Regions from separate parts of the Mesorhizobium sp. CA16 genome, predicted to be linked through region 1. Evidence: predicted binding sites of a transcription regulator. Region 1 holds the regulator's gene; each other region holds the start of a gene.

Region 1 (3,927 bases):
GGAGGCTTACCGCCGGGCCGGCGAAGCGCTTGGTTTCGGTCTCGGCAGCCTGTTCGCCCTCATCGACCCGGCGCCTGTCGCCATGGTCGGCGTCAGCGCGGCCGCCTTCGACCTAATCGAGCCGGCGCTAAGGGAAGCGATCGCCCAGACGGCCGGCGGCCAGCACTCCGAATCGATCTCCTTCGACACCGAGCCGAACGAGTTGCCGCTGATCCGCGAAGGCTGCGCCATGCGCGCGCTGACCTTCGTCGACCAGGAGATTTTCGCGCCGGGAGGCCAGGCAAGAGTGGGGACGGGAAAGAACGTGGCCTGAGGCAGCCTTGAAGAGGTCCGGGACAGCAGCAGACGCTTGAATTAGCGAAGGGAAGGCCCCGCAGCTTCGTCATTCCAGGGCGGAGCAGGAGCGAAGCTCCGTCGCGGAGACCCTGGAATCCATGCCGCTACCTCACGCGTCGGGCGCAGCGGCACAGAATTCTGGACTGTCGCAACGCATCGACATCACGGAATGGATCCTCGGGTCTGCGCTGCGTCGCTGCGCTCCTTGCTCCGCCCGTGGATGACGAAGCACAAGCGTCTCGGCTAACCGCCAATGCACGCGATCCGATGCTGGAGACACAGAACCCGTCAGCGTCTCGGCCCCTATCCCTAATCTTCCCTGATCGCGTAACCCGCCCCGCGGATGGTGCGGATGACGTCCGGCATGCGGCCGTTGTTGACTGCCTTGCGCAGGCGGCCGACATGGACGTCGACGGTGCGTTCGTCGATATAGATCGTCTCGCCCCAGACATTGTCGAGCAGCTGGCTGCGCGAGAACACCCGGCCGGGATGACGCATCATGAATTCCAGCAGCCGGAACTCGGTCGGGCCGAGCCTGATTTCGCTCTTCTTGCGGTAGACGCGGTGCGACTCGCGGTCGAGCACGATGTCGCCGACCTTGAGCACGCTGGACAGCACCTCCGGCTTGGCGCGGCGCAGCAGCGCCTTGACGCGCGCCATGAACTCCGGCGTCGAGAACGGCTTGACCAGATAGTCGTCGGCGCCGGTCGAAAGGCCGCGCACGCGGTCGCTTTCCTCGCCCCGCGCCGTCAGCATGATGATCGGCAGCCGCTCGGTCTCGGGCCGCATCCTGAGGCGCCGGCAGAGCTCGATGCCGGAAACCGCCGGCACCATCCAGTCGAGCACGAGCAGGTCGGGAACGTTTTCCTGAAGGCGGATTTCGGCCTCGTCGCCGCGGGTCACCACTTCGACCTGGTAACCCTCGGATTCGAGATTGTAGCGGAGCAGCACCCCAAGCGGCTCCTCGTCCTCCACCACCATGATGCGTGGCGCGATCATTGGCAGATACCCTTCGTCAGGCCGCCGGCGCCGACATTGTCGTCTCGTCCTGCTTGGGACGATTCGCGGGCAATTGCGTGCCGGTCAGCACATAATAGGCGTTCTCGGCGATGTTGGTCACATGGTCGCCGATGCGCTCGAGATTCTTGGCGCAGAACAGAAGATGCGTGCAGGCGGTGATGTTGCGCGGGTCTTCCATCATGTAGGTCAGGAGCTCCCGGAAGACGGATGTGTATTTGACGTCGATGCGCTCGTCGTCGTTGCGAAGCTTGGCCAGCGCCGTGGCGTCGCCCACCGTATATTCCTGGATCACGGCCTGGACCTGGATCAGCACCAGTTGCGCCATGGAATCGATCGAATGCGTGAGGTCGCGCGGCGCGGCGCTGACGCCGACCGAGCCGACGCGCTTGGCGATGTTCTTGGCGAGGTCGCCGATGCGCTCGAGGTCGCCCGCCATGCGGATCGAGCCGACCACGTTGCGCAGGTCGTCGGCCATCGGCTGGCGCTTGGCGATCAGCGTGATGGCGCGGTCGTCGAGCTCGCGCTGGCGCGCGTCCATGATGGCATCGTCGGAAACGACGCGCTGCGCCATGGCATTGTCGGTCTCGAGCAGGGCCTTGGTCGAAGCGCCGACCATGGAGGCTGCGAGATCGCCCATGTCGTTGATGAGCCGGCTGATCTGCCTCAGATCCTCGTCGAAGGAAGCGACGGTATGTTCGGCCATGATGATGTCCTCGTATGAGCTCAGCCGAAGCGGCCGGTGATGTAGTCCTGCGTGCGCTTTTCGCGGGGCGAGGTGAAGATCTTCTCGGTCCGGTCGAACTCCACCAGCTCGCCCAGATACATGAACGCGGTCTGCCGCGACACGCGCGCCGCCTGCTGCATGTTGTGGGTGACGATGACGATCGTGTAGTCGGCCTGCAGCTCGTCGATCAGTTCCTCGATCTTGGCGGTCGACAGCGGATCGAGCGCCGAGGCCGGCTCGTCGAGCAGGATGACCTCGGGCTTCACCGCAACGGTACGGGCGATGCACAGGCGCTGCTGCTGGCCGCCCGAGAGGCTGAGGCCGCTGGCGTTGAGCTTGTCCTTGACCTCGTTCCAGAGTGCTGCGCGCTTCAGCGCCTGCTCGACGCGGCCGTCCATCTCGGCCTTGCTGATCTTCTCATAGAGCCTGACGCCGAAAGCGATGTTCTCGTAGATCGACATCGGGAACGGCGTCGGCTTCTGGAACACCATGCCGATCTTGGTGCGCAGCAGGTTGAGGTCCTGCGAACGGTCGAGGATGTTCTTGCCGTCGAGCAGCACCTGGCCCTCGGCGCTCTGTTTCGGATAGAGCTCGTAGATGCGGTTGAGCACGCGCAGCAGCGTCGACTTCCCGCAGCCCGACGGGCCGATGAAGGCGGTCACGCTGCGCTCGGGCAGGGACAGGTTGATGTCCTTCAGCGCCTTCGACTGGCCATAGTAGAAATTGAGGTTCTTGACCTCGATCTTGGCTTTCTCGACGGTCGTGTCGGCTGCGTTCAGGTCGGTGGACAACATCGGTTTCATCTGTCCTCTCTGCGTCCGGTTAGGCTGCGGGCGATGATGCTCAGCCCGAGAACCGTCAGGGTGATTATGAGTGCGCCCGTCCAGGCCAGTTGCTGCCATTCCTCGTAGGGGCTGAGAGCGAACTGGAAGATGGTTACCGGCAGGCTGGCCATCGGCGCATTGAGATTGCTCGACCAGAATTGGTTGTTGAGCGCGGTGAAGAGAAGCGGCGCCGTCTCGCCGGAGATGCGGGCGATCGCCAAAAGGATGCCGGTGACGATGCCGGAGAGCGCCGCGCGATAGGCAACCGAGCGGATCACCACCCAGCGCGGCGCTCCGATGGCGGTGCCTGCTTCGCGCAGCGCGTTGGGCACAAGGTTCAGCATGTCCTCAGTGGTGCGCACCACGACGGGGATCACCAGGATCGACAGCGCGACCGCGCCGGCAATCGCCGAGAAGTGCCCCATCGGCCGCACCATCAGCTCGTAGACGAACAGGCCGATGATGATCGACGGCGCCGACAAGAGGATGTCGTTGATGAAGCGCACCACCGTCGTGAGCTTCGAGAAGCGTCCGTATTCGGCCATGTAGGTGCCGGCCAGCACGCCGATCGGCGTGCCGACGACGATACCGATGATCGTCATGACGATGCTGCCGTAGATGGCATTGAGCAGGCCGCCGGCATCGCCGGGCGGCGGCGTCATTTCCGTGAACACGGAGAGCGACACCCCGGAAAGCCCCTTGTAGAGCAGGGCGCCGAGAATCAGCGCCAGCCAGGCCAGCCCGATGCCCGCCGCGACGACGCACAGCGTCATCATCACGGCATTCTTGCGCTTGCGGCTTTGGTGAAGCGATGCGGCAGTCGACATCGGTCAGGCTCCCGTGCGGCTATCGATGCGCAGCAGCATGTAGCGTGCGAGCGCGAGGATGATGAAGGTGATGATGAACAGGATCAGGCCGAGCGACACCAGCGAGGATGTATAGAGGTTGCCGTCGGCTTCGGTGAATTCGTTGGCGATGGTCGCCGAGATCGTCGTGCCCGGCGCAAACAGCGAGGCGCTGATG
Region 2 (3,927 bases), on a different contig from region 1:
GCTAGTCTTCCTGCCGCTCATCGCCTCGCTGGCGCAGAGCGGCGGCTGGAAGCCGGTGGCGATCGCCGTGGCGCTGGCCACCGCCGCGCTGATACCCTTCGTCTTGCTGCTGGTGCCGGAGCGCCCCGCTTCGATCGGCCAGGTTCGTTACGGCGCCGATGCCGACGACGTGCCGCCGGTGTCGCCGGCATCGCAGGGCAATTTCCTGGCGCACACGCTGAACACGCTGCGCCGCGCGGCGGGCACGCGGGTGTTCTGGTATCTGTTCGCCACCTTCTTCGTCTGCGGCTTCACCACCAATGGACTCGTCGGCACGCATCTCATCGCCTTCTGCGGCGATATGGGCATCGGCGAGGTGCAGGCAGCCGGGCTGTTGTCGATGATGGGCATTTTCGACCTGATCGGTACGACGTTGTCCGGCTGGCTCACCGACCGTTTCGATCCGCGCAAGCTGCTCGGCGTCTATTACGCGGTGCGCGGTCTGTCGCTGATCTACCTGCCCTATTCCGGCTTCTCGGCTACCAGCCTGGTCATCTTCGCCGTGCTCTACGGGCTCGACTGGATCGCCACCGTGCCGCCGACGCTGCGGCTTGCCAACGAGGCGTTCGGCGATCGCAGCGGACCGATCGTGTTCGGCTGGATCGTCGCCGGCCACCAGGTGGGCGCCGCGGCCGCCGCCGCCTTCGGCGGCACGATGCGCGAACTGCAGGGCAATTACGAGCTGGCCTTCCTGATTGCCGGCATGACGGGCATCGCGGCGGCTTGTATTTCGCTCTTGATCAACACCGACAGGCCGGCTTTCGAGCCGGAGCCGCAGGCGGCTTGAGGCGCGACTTTCCCTTCTCCCCTTGTGGGAGAAGGTGGCCGCGAAGCGGCCGGATGAGGGGTGCTCCAGGGAACACCGACGCCTCACTCCGCTGGAACACCCCTCATCCGTCTCGGCGCTTGCGCGCCGATCCACCTTCTCCCACAAGGGGAGAAGGAAGATGTCGACTGTTATCAAAACTTCATGGTTCCGATATGCGCCTGAAACATTGAAGCGAGAGCTTGGCGGTCCCGCTCAATGCCATCCCGGAGACAGCCATGAACAAGCTTTCGCTCACCCGCCGCGCTTTCGTCACTTCGGCCAGCGCCTTCGGCCTTGTCGGCGCCTCCGGTCTGGCGCTGCCCTATTATTCCCGCGCCAGCCAGCGTCCGGCCTTCACGCATGGCGTCCAGTCCGGCGACGTCGACGCCATCTCGGGCATGGTCTGGACCCGCACCGATCGTCCGGCCCGCGTGATGTATGAAGTGTCGACGACCGAAAGCTTCGCCAATGCGACGCGGCTGGCGGCGCTCGATACCTCGCCGGCCAGCGACTACACGGTGAAGCGGCTGCTCACCGATCTCGCCTCGGACCAGGACATCTTCTACCGCATGACTGCTGCCGATCTTTCCGACATCAATGCCGTGTCCGAGCCGATCGTCGGCCGTTTCCGTACCGCGCCGTCGTCCAAGCGCGATGTGCGCTTCGCCTGGTCGGGCGACACCGCCGGTCAGGGCTGGGGCATCGACGAGACCGGCATGAAGACCTATTCGACCATCGCCAAGCACACGCCGGACTTCTTCCTGCATTCCGGCGACACCATCTATGCCGACGGCGCCATGAAGGACGAGGTCGACCTGCCCGGCGGCGGCAAGTGGAAGAACGTCGTCATGATCGACGGCAAGCGCAAGGTGGCCGAGACGCTGGACGAATACCGCGACCAGTGGAAATACAACATGATGGACAAGCATGTGCTTGGCCTGTCGGCCATCTGCCCGACCTTCTACCAGTGGGACGACCACGAGGTGCTCAACAACTGGTCGGATTCGAAGGACCTGACCGCCGACGACCGCTACAAGGAAAAGTCGATCCATGTGCTGGCGGCCAGGGCGGCTCGCGCCTTCCATGAAATGACGACCATCCGTTACGAGCCGTCGGAACCGGGCCGCGTCTACCGCAAGGTCTCGCATGGGCCGCTGCTCGACGTGTTCTTCCTCGACATGCGTTCCTATCGCGGCCCGAACGGCCCCGACATGGAAGAGACGCTGACGCCGAAGTCGCGCATGATCGGCGAGGAGCAGTCCAAGTGGCTGAAGCGCGAGCTGGCGAATTCCAGGGCAACGTGGAAGGTCATCGCCGCCGACATGCCGCTTGGCCTGGTCGTCTGGAACGACGCGGCGAAGAAGGCCGGTGCCGAGGCGGTCGCAAACGGCGACAATGGCGTGCCGAAAGGCCGCGAGTTGGAATTCGCCGACGTGCTGCGTTTCATCAAGAATGCCGGCATCACCAACACGGTGTGGCTGACCGCCGACGTCCACTACACCGCGGCGCATTACTACAATCCCGACAAGGCGCAGTTCCAGGATTTCAATCCGTTCTGGGAATTCGTCTCCGGCCCGATCCACGCCGGCACCTTCGGCCCCAACGACCTCGACATGACCTTCGGGCCGGAGCTGAAATTCATCAAGGCGCCAACCGCCGAGCAGGGCCAGAACCTGCCGCCGTCGGCCGGGCTGCAGTTCTTCGGTCTGGTCGACATTTCCGGCGCGACGGAACAGCTCACCGTGCGGCTGATGGATCGCGACGACAACGAGCTTTACAAGGTTACGCTCGATCCGGTGCGGTCGGCTTAGGCTGCGTTGATATTCAGGTGATGCCGGCCTGCGAACAATGGTTTCCTGCGCTTCCGGTGCTCACGTACTTTAAGTACGCTCCGCTCCGGTTCTCGGAAACCACCGTTCTCGGCCCGGCCTAACCTGAATCTCAACACACCCTGGACCCAGCAGTCGCTCGGCCTAATGCCGCGATGTCAAAGCGCCGTGACAGTCCAGAACTGAACTCGGAAATGCCGTCAAGAGCGTCAATCCGGATAGCAAGCCGTGGGAATCTTCGGCCAGACTGCGGTGTCGCAGTTGGCATCCTTCTGGCGTTGCTTGAAGGCGGCGCTGACCGGGCCGGTGACGATCGGGTCGACGCCGTCGGGGGCGTCGGCGAACATCTGCTGCGCGGTCCTGGCGTCGGGCGGTACGATCGGGTCGGCTTGCCGAAGGGCAGCCGCCGACTGCGCGGCACCGGCCGCGACGAGCACGCCAAGCGCCGCCCACGCGAAAACCGGACGCAATCTGGACATCTGATCGGTCATGAACATGGAACTGTCCGGCCCCTCAAAGGTTCCGCCTTGGTTAACGGAATCATTTCACACCAAGACGTTTAAGAATCGGTGACCATGTATTTGGGGTCGGGCCTCCCCTTTCGCAATTGCGAAAAACCTTGTATGAGCCGCGCAACCGAAAAAGGCGGCGCCTCTGGGCCTGCTGCCTGCAACGCTCCCGAGACCAGACAATGAACCTCCGCAATATCGCGATCATCGCGCATGTCGACCATGGCAAGACCACCCTGGTCGACCAACTCCTGAAACAGTCCGGCGCCTTCCGCGACAACCAGCGCGTCGCCGAGCGCGCCATGGATTCCAACGACCTCGAAAAGGAACGCGGCATCACCATCCTGGCCAAGGCGACCTCGGTCGACTGGCATGGCACCCGCATCAACATCGTCGACACGCCCGGACACGCCGATTTCGGCGGCGAGGTCGAGCGCATCCTGTCGATGGTGGATTCGGCGATCGTGCTCGTCGACGCCGCCGAAGGGCCGATGCCGCAGACCAAATTCGTCGTCGGCAAGGCGCTCAAGGTCGGCTTGCGCCCGATCGTCGTCATCAACAAGATCGACCGTCCGGATGCCCGCCATATCGAAGTGGTCAACGAGGTGTTCGACCTCTTCGCCGCGCTCGACGCCACCGACGAGCAGCTCGACTTCCCGATCCTCTACGGTTCGGGTCGCGACGGCTGGGTTTCGGAAAACCCCGAGGGTCCGAAGGACCAAGGTCTTGCACCGCTGTTCGA
Region 3 (3,927 bases), on a different contig from region 1:
CGTCGGCTGGATGTCGGCGGTCGCCGTCGCGATAAAACCGTTGCGACGCCGCATCGCTGCCCGAAAACCGGCAACGGTTCCCGAGACGGACACGGTTGCGGCTCAGCCCTGCGGGTTCTGCGCCGCGGTGGCCTTGAGGCGCACGCCCCTGCCGCCGCGTTCGCTGGTCTGGTTCTCGCCGATCAATTCCACCCCGACCTCATCGAGGGCATGGATGACCTTCATCAGCGTGTCGACGACGCCTCGCACGACGCCCTCGCTCGCTTCCATGCGCTGTATCGTCGGAAGCGAGACGCCGGCGCGCTCGGCAAGCGTTCGCTGGTCGATACCGGCCAACGCCCTTGCGGCGCGCATCTGCGCAGCAGTGATCATCGGCCAGAACCTTTGTCTGAGTCTGCGATATCAACGGGTAATACAAGCATAGTGATGTTTCAAGCGTCATTTAATGTAGATGAGACATCGGTTATTCGCTATCCTTAACGACCTTGCGTCGCTGCAGCAGCCGCGCCGCAAGCCAGCACAGCATGGCCCAGGCAAAACCTGCGCACCAGCCGGCAAGCACATCGGACGGCCAGTGCACCCCGAGATAGATGCGGCTGGCGCCGACCAGCACGGTGGTGAGCACGGCGAGGCAAAGCACAAAGACCTTCGTCCTGCGGTCAGGCAGGAAGCGGGCCGCCAGGGAACCGAGCGTCAGATAGGTTACCGCCGACAGCATCGCGTGGCCGCTCGGAAAGGACAGCGACGTCTCGCTGACGAGATGCGAGACGAGATCGGGCCGCGGCCGGTCGACCTCGAATTTGAGCAGGCTCGAAAGCACTTGCCCGCCCGCCACCGCCGCGAACATGAACAGCGCTGTCGAAGGTCTGCGGATCAAGAGCAGATAGAGGATGGTCGCCGTCGTGATCAGCACCAGCACAGCGGTGCTGCCCAATGCGGTGACATCGCGCACCGCGCCCTCCAGCCAAAGCGGGCCGATCGGACTGTCCGGCTGCCCGGCATGGCGGAAGGCGAGCAGGATTTCCGTGTCGAAGGCGTGCGGGGTCGTGGCGCGCGCCAGTTCGATGAGTTCCACCAGGCCCCATAGCCCGCCGGCAATCACCAGCCCGGCCAGCAGCACCGGGAATTCCAACTTGTTGAGGAGCGCGTTGGCGGTCGATTTCATTCGGGCCCTCGGGTCCAGCTACAGCCGCTGGATATAGGGCCCGAGCGTGATCAGCGCGACCGCGGCGATCGCCAGCACCATGCCGATCGCCTGCAAGGCATTGAGCCGTTCGCCGAAAAAGGCGATCGCCACGACATTGACCGCGACAAGCTGGATCACCGCCGACAGGCTGAACGACACCGACATGCCGAATTCGCGCACCAGCCTGAGCATGATCAGATTGCCGGCCGAGTAGAGCGCCAGCGTCAAAAGCAGCTTGGTCAAGCTCGGCGCCAGCCCCCATTGCTTGGCCGCCATCGCCGCCAGCAGGAATATCGCGGTCGAAATGCCGAGCTGCGCCAGTCCCCAGAAACTCACCCGCCATCCCCTTTTGAAGCGCCGTCGCCACGCCGGCCAGCCCTTGTTTCCGAAGCGGGCGATGTCGTCAAGCTGACCACAGCCAAGCGCAGGCGCTCAAGGGACTGAAGCCGGGTGTCGCAAAAGCCGCCGCGAGCCGGCAAACAACTATTGCGGTTCAATCACGGCAGTGTCACGAAAATGTGATCGGCGCGCTTTAGGGGTCGAAGGGTCAAAATCCCCAGCCACTCAAGAAGCCAGAGGACAACTCATGACCGTGACCCCTGAGACCCGTTTCCGGACCAGCCAGCTCGAGGAAAATGACGGCCCGCCGGTCAACCCGACCGACAACAGCACCATGGGCGAGATCATCGCCGCGCGTTTCTCGCGCCGCGGCTTTCTCATGGGGTCGCTGGCCGTGTCGGCCATCGCCGCCACCGTCAGCCCGCTGGCGCTGATTGCGGCCGACGAGGCGCGCGCCGCTGAGGCTTCGGCCTTCAAGTTCGACGAGCTCGAAGCCGGCATCGACGACAAGCACCATGTCGCGCCCGGCTATGACGCCGACGTGCTGTTGCGTTGGGGCGATCCGCTGTTTGCCGATTCCCCCGACTTCGATCCGCTGAAGCAGTCGGCCGAAGCCCAGGCAAGACAGTTCGGCTACAACAACGACTATGTCGGCTATATTCCGATCGACGGCTCGGCCGAGCACGGCCTTCTGGTCGTCAACCACGAATACACCAATCCGCATCTGATGTTCCCCGGCATCGTCTCGGTCGTCGAGAAGGACGGCAAGAAGAAGGCCGAGGTGGCGCCGCTCTCCAAGGAGCAGGTCGATGTCGAGATGGCCGCGCATGGCGGCACCATCGTCGAGATCCGCAAGCAAGGCGGCAAATGGCAAGTGGTGCGCGACGGCAAGCTCAACCGCCGCATCATGTCGACCACCGAGATGGCGCTCTCCGGCCCGGTGGCGGGCCATGACCGCGTCAAGACCAATGCGGACCCGTCCGGTACCAAGGTCATCGGCACCGTCAACAATTGCGCCGGCGGCGTCACGCCCTGGGGCACCTATGTGATGGCCGAGGAGAACATCCACGGCTATTTCTCGGGCGAATTGCCGGAAGGCCACAGGGAAGCGGCCAATTACAAGCGCCTCGGCATTCCGGAAGGCGCCTATGAGTGGGGCGCGCATTACGACCGCTTCAATCTTGCCAAGGAGCCGAACGAGCCCAATCGCTTCGGCTGGATCGTCGAGGTCGACGTCAACGATCCGAACTCGACCCCGAAGAAGCGCACCGCCATGGGGCGCTTCAAGCATGAGGGCGCCGAATCAATCGTCGCCAAGGACGGCCGCGTCGTCTTCTATCTCGGCGACGACGAGCGCTTCGACTATGTCTACAAATTCGTCACCGCCGGCACGTTCAACCCCAATGACCGCGCCGCCAACATGAACCTGCTCGATGACGGCACGTTGCATGTGGCCAAATTCGCCGAGGACGGCTCGGTCGAATGGATGCCGATCGTTTTCGGTCAAGGTCCGCTGACGGCGGAGAACGGCTTTGCTTCCCAGGCCGACGTTCTCATCGAGACGCGCCGCGCCGCCGACCTGCTCGGCGCCACCAAGATGGACCGGCCGGAGGACATCCAGCCCAATGCCGGCAACGGCAAGGTCTATGTCATGCTGACCAACAATTCCAAGCGCAAGGCCGAGCAGGTCGACGCCGCCAATCCGCGCGCCGAGAACGCTTTCGGCCACATCATCGAGATCGTCGAGGACGGCGGCGATTTCGCCGCCACCAAGGGCAAATGGGAAGTGCTGTTGAAATGCGGCGATCCGTCCGTTGCCGATGTCGGCGCCACTTTCTCGACCGCGACCACCGCCCATGGCTGGTTCGGCATGCCGGACAATTGCGCCGTCGATTCCGCCGGGCGCCTGTGGGTCGCCACCGACGGCCAGGGCCCGAAGGCCACCGGCCGCACCGACGGTCTCTGGGCGGTCGATACCGAGGGTGCCGCGCGGGCAACGTCGAAACTGTTCTTCCGCGTGCCGATCGGCGCCGAAATGTGCGGCCCGCTATTCGCGCCGGATGACCAGACAGCTTTCGTCGCCGTGCAGCATCCGGGCGACGGCGGCGAGGACTGGGAAGGGTTCGGCCGCCCGTCCTACTACGAGGACCCGTCGACCCGCTGGCCGGACTTCAAGCCGGACATGCCGGTGCGGCCGTCCGTCGTTGTGATCACGAAGCAGGGCGGCGGCAAGATCGCCGTGTGACCTCTTGTAGCCGAGACGTCGAGAGGGAGGATTTCGATCAAATCCTTCCTTTCGTTACTCCGCGCGTTGAACCATGGCCATGTTGATCTTGCTTCTCAAGCGGAAGCCGATGGACTCGTAAAGCCTGATCGCCGCAGCGTTGCTCTCATAGGCGTGC
Region 4 (3,927 bases), on a different contig from region 1:
CTTCAGTTTGCGCTGGTAGTAGTAGGCATAGGTCTCGAGGTTGACGAACTGGCGCTGTCCGGGCGCATGGTCCATCAGCGAGGCGAGCTTAACCCGCTCGTCGGCCTCGAAATTAGCGAAAGCCTCGAGGCAGTCCGGCGCCGAGACCTCGCAACGCAGGTGGATGAAATGGTCGGCCCTGAGCCGATCCTGGCGCACGCTGTCCTCGATCGCGTCGGCCAGCTTGCGAACGTCGTCGGATTTCAGGTCGGCATCCTCGTCCATGCCGACGCGCAAGGCGTCGAGCACCGTGGTGATGCCGGCGGTCGCCACCTGGGCGTCATGGGCAAGCACGGCGGCGATCGGGTTCCAGCGCACTTTCGGGCGCGGCGCGTAGTGGCCTTCGAGGTGATCGGTGTGCAGCTCGACAAGACCTGGGATGATGTAGTCGCCGCCCATGTCCTCGCCGGCGCGGACGGCACCCGGCTCGACGGCGGCAATCAGGCCATCGCGCAACAACAGCGAGCCCTCGACGATTTCATCGGGCAGCACGATGCGGGCATTGGTGAGAACGGTTTCGGCGGTCATCTCGGGCGGTCCTATCTCAAGCAGTCGTTTCAGAGCAATTCCAGGAAAAGTGCTTTGCGGTTTTCCGTCCGAAATTGCGTAAACAAAAAGATGGGGCGGTTCAGCGTTTCCGCTGATCCGTCCTATGCGGTCTTGCGGGCAGGCCTGCGGCCAAGCGCATGATGGGAAAGCACCATGAACGGGGCGCCGGGCTCGCTTTCGACGAACAATGTCAGCGCATCCACCGGCACCGGCTGCCGCAGCACATCGGCGAACAGGCCGTCGATCGCTGCACGAAGACGTGGGCTTTCCTGTGGCCCGACCCGCCCCGATAGCGTCATGTGGAAGCGGAACGTGTCGAAGACGTAAGGGTAGCCCCATTGGCAGAGATTGCGGAACTCGTCCGGCTTCAGCGCATCGGGGCTGCGGCGCTCGATCTCGGCCTCCGTCAGCGGCGCGCGGAACGGATCGAAGGCGCGCACCACCTCGCCGGCGAAATCGTTGAGCGGCGCGAACTGCGTTTCCGGCACCAGCGCGAAGAAGCCGTCGATCTGGCCGACGACGAGACGTGGGATGATCACAGGCGGCGTCGCCTCGGCGAAAGCGTCGAGCGCGGCGCGCAGCGAAGCTTCCGTCTCGTTCGGCGCCAGCCGGAACGGGGCTTTCAGCGTCGCATGGAATCCGTAGCGCCGGGCAGAGGCAGTATGGAAAGCGACTTCCGCGGCCGAAAGATCGCCCACGGCCTCGACCAGCCGCGTCGCCGCGCCGAACGGGTCGCGGCCCAGCCAGTTGGCGGCAATGCGCGCCAGCTTCTCGTCCTGCCCCGGGGTGTAGTAGATCGCGTAGCGCATGGGCGTTCCTCGTCAAGCGCGCTGCGCGCCCCAAAGGAATATGCGACGCGCTTCAAGTCATTGTCTTGGCAAGTCGTGGCCCAAACGCCGGAGCGCTTGCGGCGACATGCACCGGAACCGCTGCCATAGGTGATTTCCATGACGGATTGACGAAGCTTTCGTGGGTTTTCGAAGGCAAGTCCAGCACGGAGCTCGTTAGCCGACGATTTTTCCGGGCTGGACCAACGGCTTTGCCGGCGTGCCGATCAGGCCTTCATCAGCCATTCATGCTCGGCCGCGTTGTGGAATTTCCACGTCCGCTTCGGTCCGGCCATGACGTTGAGGTAATAAAGATCGTAGCCGTGGCAGGCGGCGCAAGGGTGATAGCCCTTGGGCACCAGCACGACATCGCCGTCCTCGATCGCCATCGCCTCGTCCAGCTCGCGCACGCCGTTGCGGTCGGCATCGGTGTAGACGCGTTGGAAGGCAAAGCCCTGCGGCGGGCTGAGGCGGTGATAATAGGTCTCCTCGAGATAGGATTCGGCCGGTAGGTTGTCCTGGTCGTGCTTGTGCGGCGGATAGCTCGACGTGTGGCCGCCGGGCGTGATCACCTCGACCACCAGCAGCGAATCCGCCGGCTTGCCCTCGGGCAGGATGTTGGTGACGTAGCGCGTGTTGGTGCCCTTGCCGCGCACCTCCTGGCCGAGATCGTCAGGTCCGATGACGCGCACCGGCAGACGGCCACCGAGGCCGGGCGCCGAGCAGACGGCGAGTTCCAGCTCGGTATCGGCGGTCACCGACCAGTCGGCGCCTTGCGGCACATAGACCGACCACGGCTTGCCTTCGAAGGGCGACATGCGCTCGCCGAGCAGGCCGAGATCCTTGCCGCCGGCCGATGCCTTGCCCTTGCCGGTGACGAACACCAGGCAGACCTCGCGCTCGCCGGTTTTGCCGGACACCGTCTCGCCCGGACGAAGCCGATGCAGATCGAAACCGACATAGGTCCAGCCGGCGCTTTGCGGCGTGACATGAGCGACATGGCCGTGGCCCTTGTCGGCCTTGACGAGCAGTTTCGACATTTTTGTCTCTCCTATTCCGTTGGCCTTCGTTGGTTGCGGATCAAAGATCTTGCCGGCTGACAGAACCAGCACAACCTTCGAGATTGGCCGAGGCCTCCAAACTTCGTCATTCTAGGGCGAAGCAGGAGCGCAGCTCCGTCGCGGAGACCCTAGAATCCATGCCGTTACCTCAATCGAAGGGCGCTGCGGAGCAGAATTCTGTACCGCAGCGGCTGCTTCGAAGTCGCGGAATGGATCCTAGGGTCTGCGCTACGTCGCTGCGCTCCTTGCTCCGCCCTAGGATGACGAAGCGAGAGGCGTTTCGGCTAATCGCCAACGCATGCGATCCGCCATGCACGCAGTATCCGATCCGTAGACGCTTCTGAGCCATGGATTAGTCACTCCTTCGGTCCGGGTTCGGCCTTGTTCTCCTCAATCGGCTTATAGAGGTAGAAAAACTGCCACACGGCATAGCCGGCGAAGCCCAGCGCGATGACGCCCCAGAACGGCGTGCCGGACGCGAATTCGATCACCGACCAGACGAGGCAGACCGCGACGACCACGATACGGCGCCACAGCGGCCGGAAGAAGGGATGCTCATAGTCTTTCATCGCGCCAATCCAGGATTTGCCCAAAGCACAACGGATAAACCGGGCGCCCCGACTAATCCACTGCTCAGGCCGGAAAACCCTGCGTCTCGACCGTATAGCCGGCGGCCGTCATCACCCGCATAAGTTCCTTGTGGCCGACCTGGGCCATCTTGAGCGGCGGGTTCTTCTTCGGATCCTGCTCGGCCTCGACCACGAACCAGCCTTCATAGCCATGATCGGCGAAACGCTGGACAATCGCCCCGAAGTCGAGTGAGCCGTCGCCCGGCACGGTGAAGGCGCCGAGCGCCACGGCGTCGAGGAAGGACTGTTTCGTGCGGTCGAGCCTGTCGATCACGCCCATGCGAACATCCTTCACATGGACGTGGTTGATGCGCTTGTGGTGATTGTCAATGGCGCGCAGCACGTCGCCGCCGGCAAAGGCGAGATGGCCGGCATCGAGCAGCAGCGGAATGCCTTCGCCGGAGTTGCGCATGAAGGCGTCGAGCTCCGGCTCGGTCTCGACCACCGCCGCCATGTGGTGATGGTAGGAGAGCGGCATGCCTTGCTCAGCGCACCACTCGCCGAACTCGGTGACGCGCCGGCCATAAGCCTTCATCTCGTCGGCGGAAAGTTTCGGCTTGGTGGCCAGAGGCTTGGAGCGGTCGCCCTGGATGGACCGGCCGACCTCGCCATAGACGATGCAGGGCGCATCGACCGCCTTGAACAGGTCGATCATCGGCTGGATGCGGTCCTTGTTCCGGGAGATGTCCTCGTTGACAAGCGTGCCTGAGAACCAGCCGCCGCAAAGCGTGACGTCGGCCTCCTTCAGGATCGGCAGCATCACCTTCGGATCATTGGGGAAGCGGCGGCCCATCTCCATACCGGTGAAGCCGGCCGAGCGCG

What was found. The regulator PhoB, encoded in region 1, activates phosphate uptake and scavenging genes when phosphate is short. The targets are predictions, from matches to a motif close to TGTCATNNANCTGTCAT.
Region 2: LB525_RS22495 (alkaline phosphatase D family protein) is a predicted target of PhoB. The motif match lies at 995-1,011, and genes of this name have one in related genera.
Region 3: LB525_RS28020 (PhoX family protein) is a predicted target of PhoB. The motif match lies at 1,693-1,709, and genes of this name have one in related genera.
Region 4: LB525_RS20660 (DUF1045 domain-containing protein) is a predicted target of PhoB. The motif match lies at 1,536-1,552, and genes of this name have one in related genera.

Annotation. Positions count from the first base shown of each region.
Region 1 is NZ_JAIUHP010000012.1:108,953-112,879, reverse strand. Features, by position in the region: gene LB525_RS18025 (ROK family protein) at 1-313, shown strand, start outside; gene phoB (phosphate regulon transcriptional regulator PhoB) at 646-1,335, opposite strand; gene phoU (phosphate signaling complex protein PhoU) at 1,352-2,059, opposite strand; gene pstB (phosphate ABC transporter ATP-binding protein PstB) at 2,080-2,883, opposite strand; gene pstA (phosphate ABC transporter permease PstA) at 2,880-3,731, opposite strand; gene pstC (phosphate ABC transporter permease subunit PstC) at 3,735-3,927, opposite strand, start outside.
Region 2 is NZ_JAIUHP010000017.1:94,128-98,054, forward strand. Features, by position in the region: gene LB525_RS22490 (MFS transporter) at 1-826, shown strand, start outside; gene LB525_RS22495 (alkaline phosphatase D family protein) at 1,084-2,658, shown strand; gene LB525_RS22500 (hypothetical protein) at 2,886-3,173, opposite strand; gene typA (translational GTPase TypA) at 3,368-3,927, shown strand, end outside.
Region 3 is NZ_JAIUHP010000036.1:4,721-8,647, reverse strand. Features, by position in the region: gene LB525_RS28035 (helix-turn-helix domain-containing protein) at 103-372, opposite strand; gene LB525_RS28030 (phosphatase PAP2 family protein) at 464-1,165, opposite strand; gene LB525_RS28025 (hypothetical protein) at 1,184-1,522, opposite strand; gene LB525_RS28020 (PhoX family protein) at 1,773-3,770, shown strand; gene LB525_RS28015 (GNAT family N-acetyltransferase) at 3,825-3,927, opposite strand, start outside.
Region 4 is NZ_JAIUHP010000015.1:86,657-90,583, forward strand. Features, by position in the region: gene LB525_RS20655 (alpha-D-ribose 1-methylphosphonate 5-triphosphate diphosphatase) at 1-567, opposite strand, end outside; gene LB525_RS20660 (DUF1045 domain-containing protein) at 690-1,397, opposite strand; gene iolB (5-deoxy-glucuronate isomerase) at 1,643-2,455, opposite strand; gene LB525_RS20670 (DUF3329 domain-containing protein) at 2,833-3,045, opposite strand; gene iolE (myo-inosose-2 dehydratase) at 3,110-3,927, opposite strand, start outside.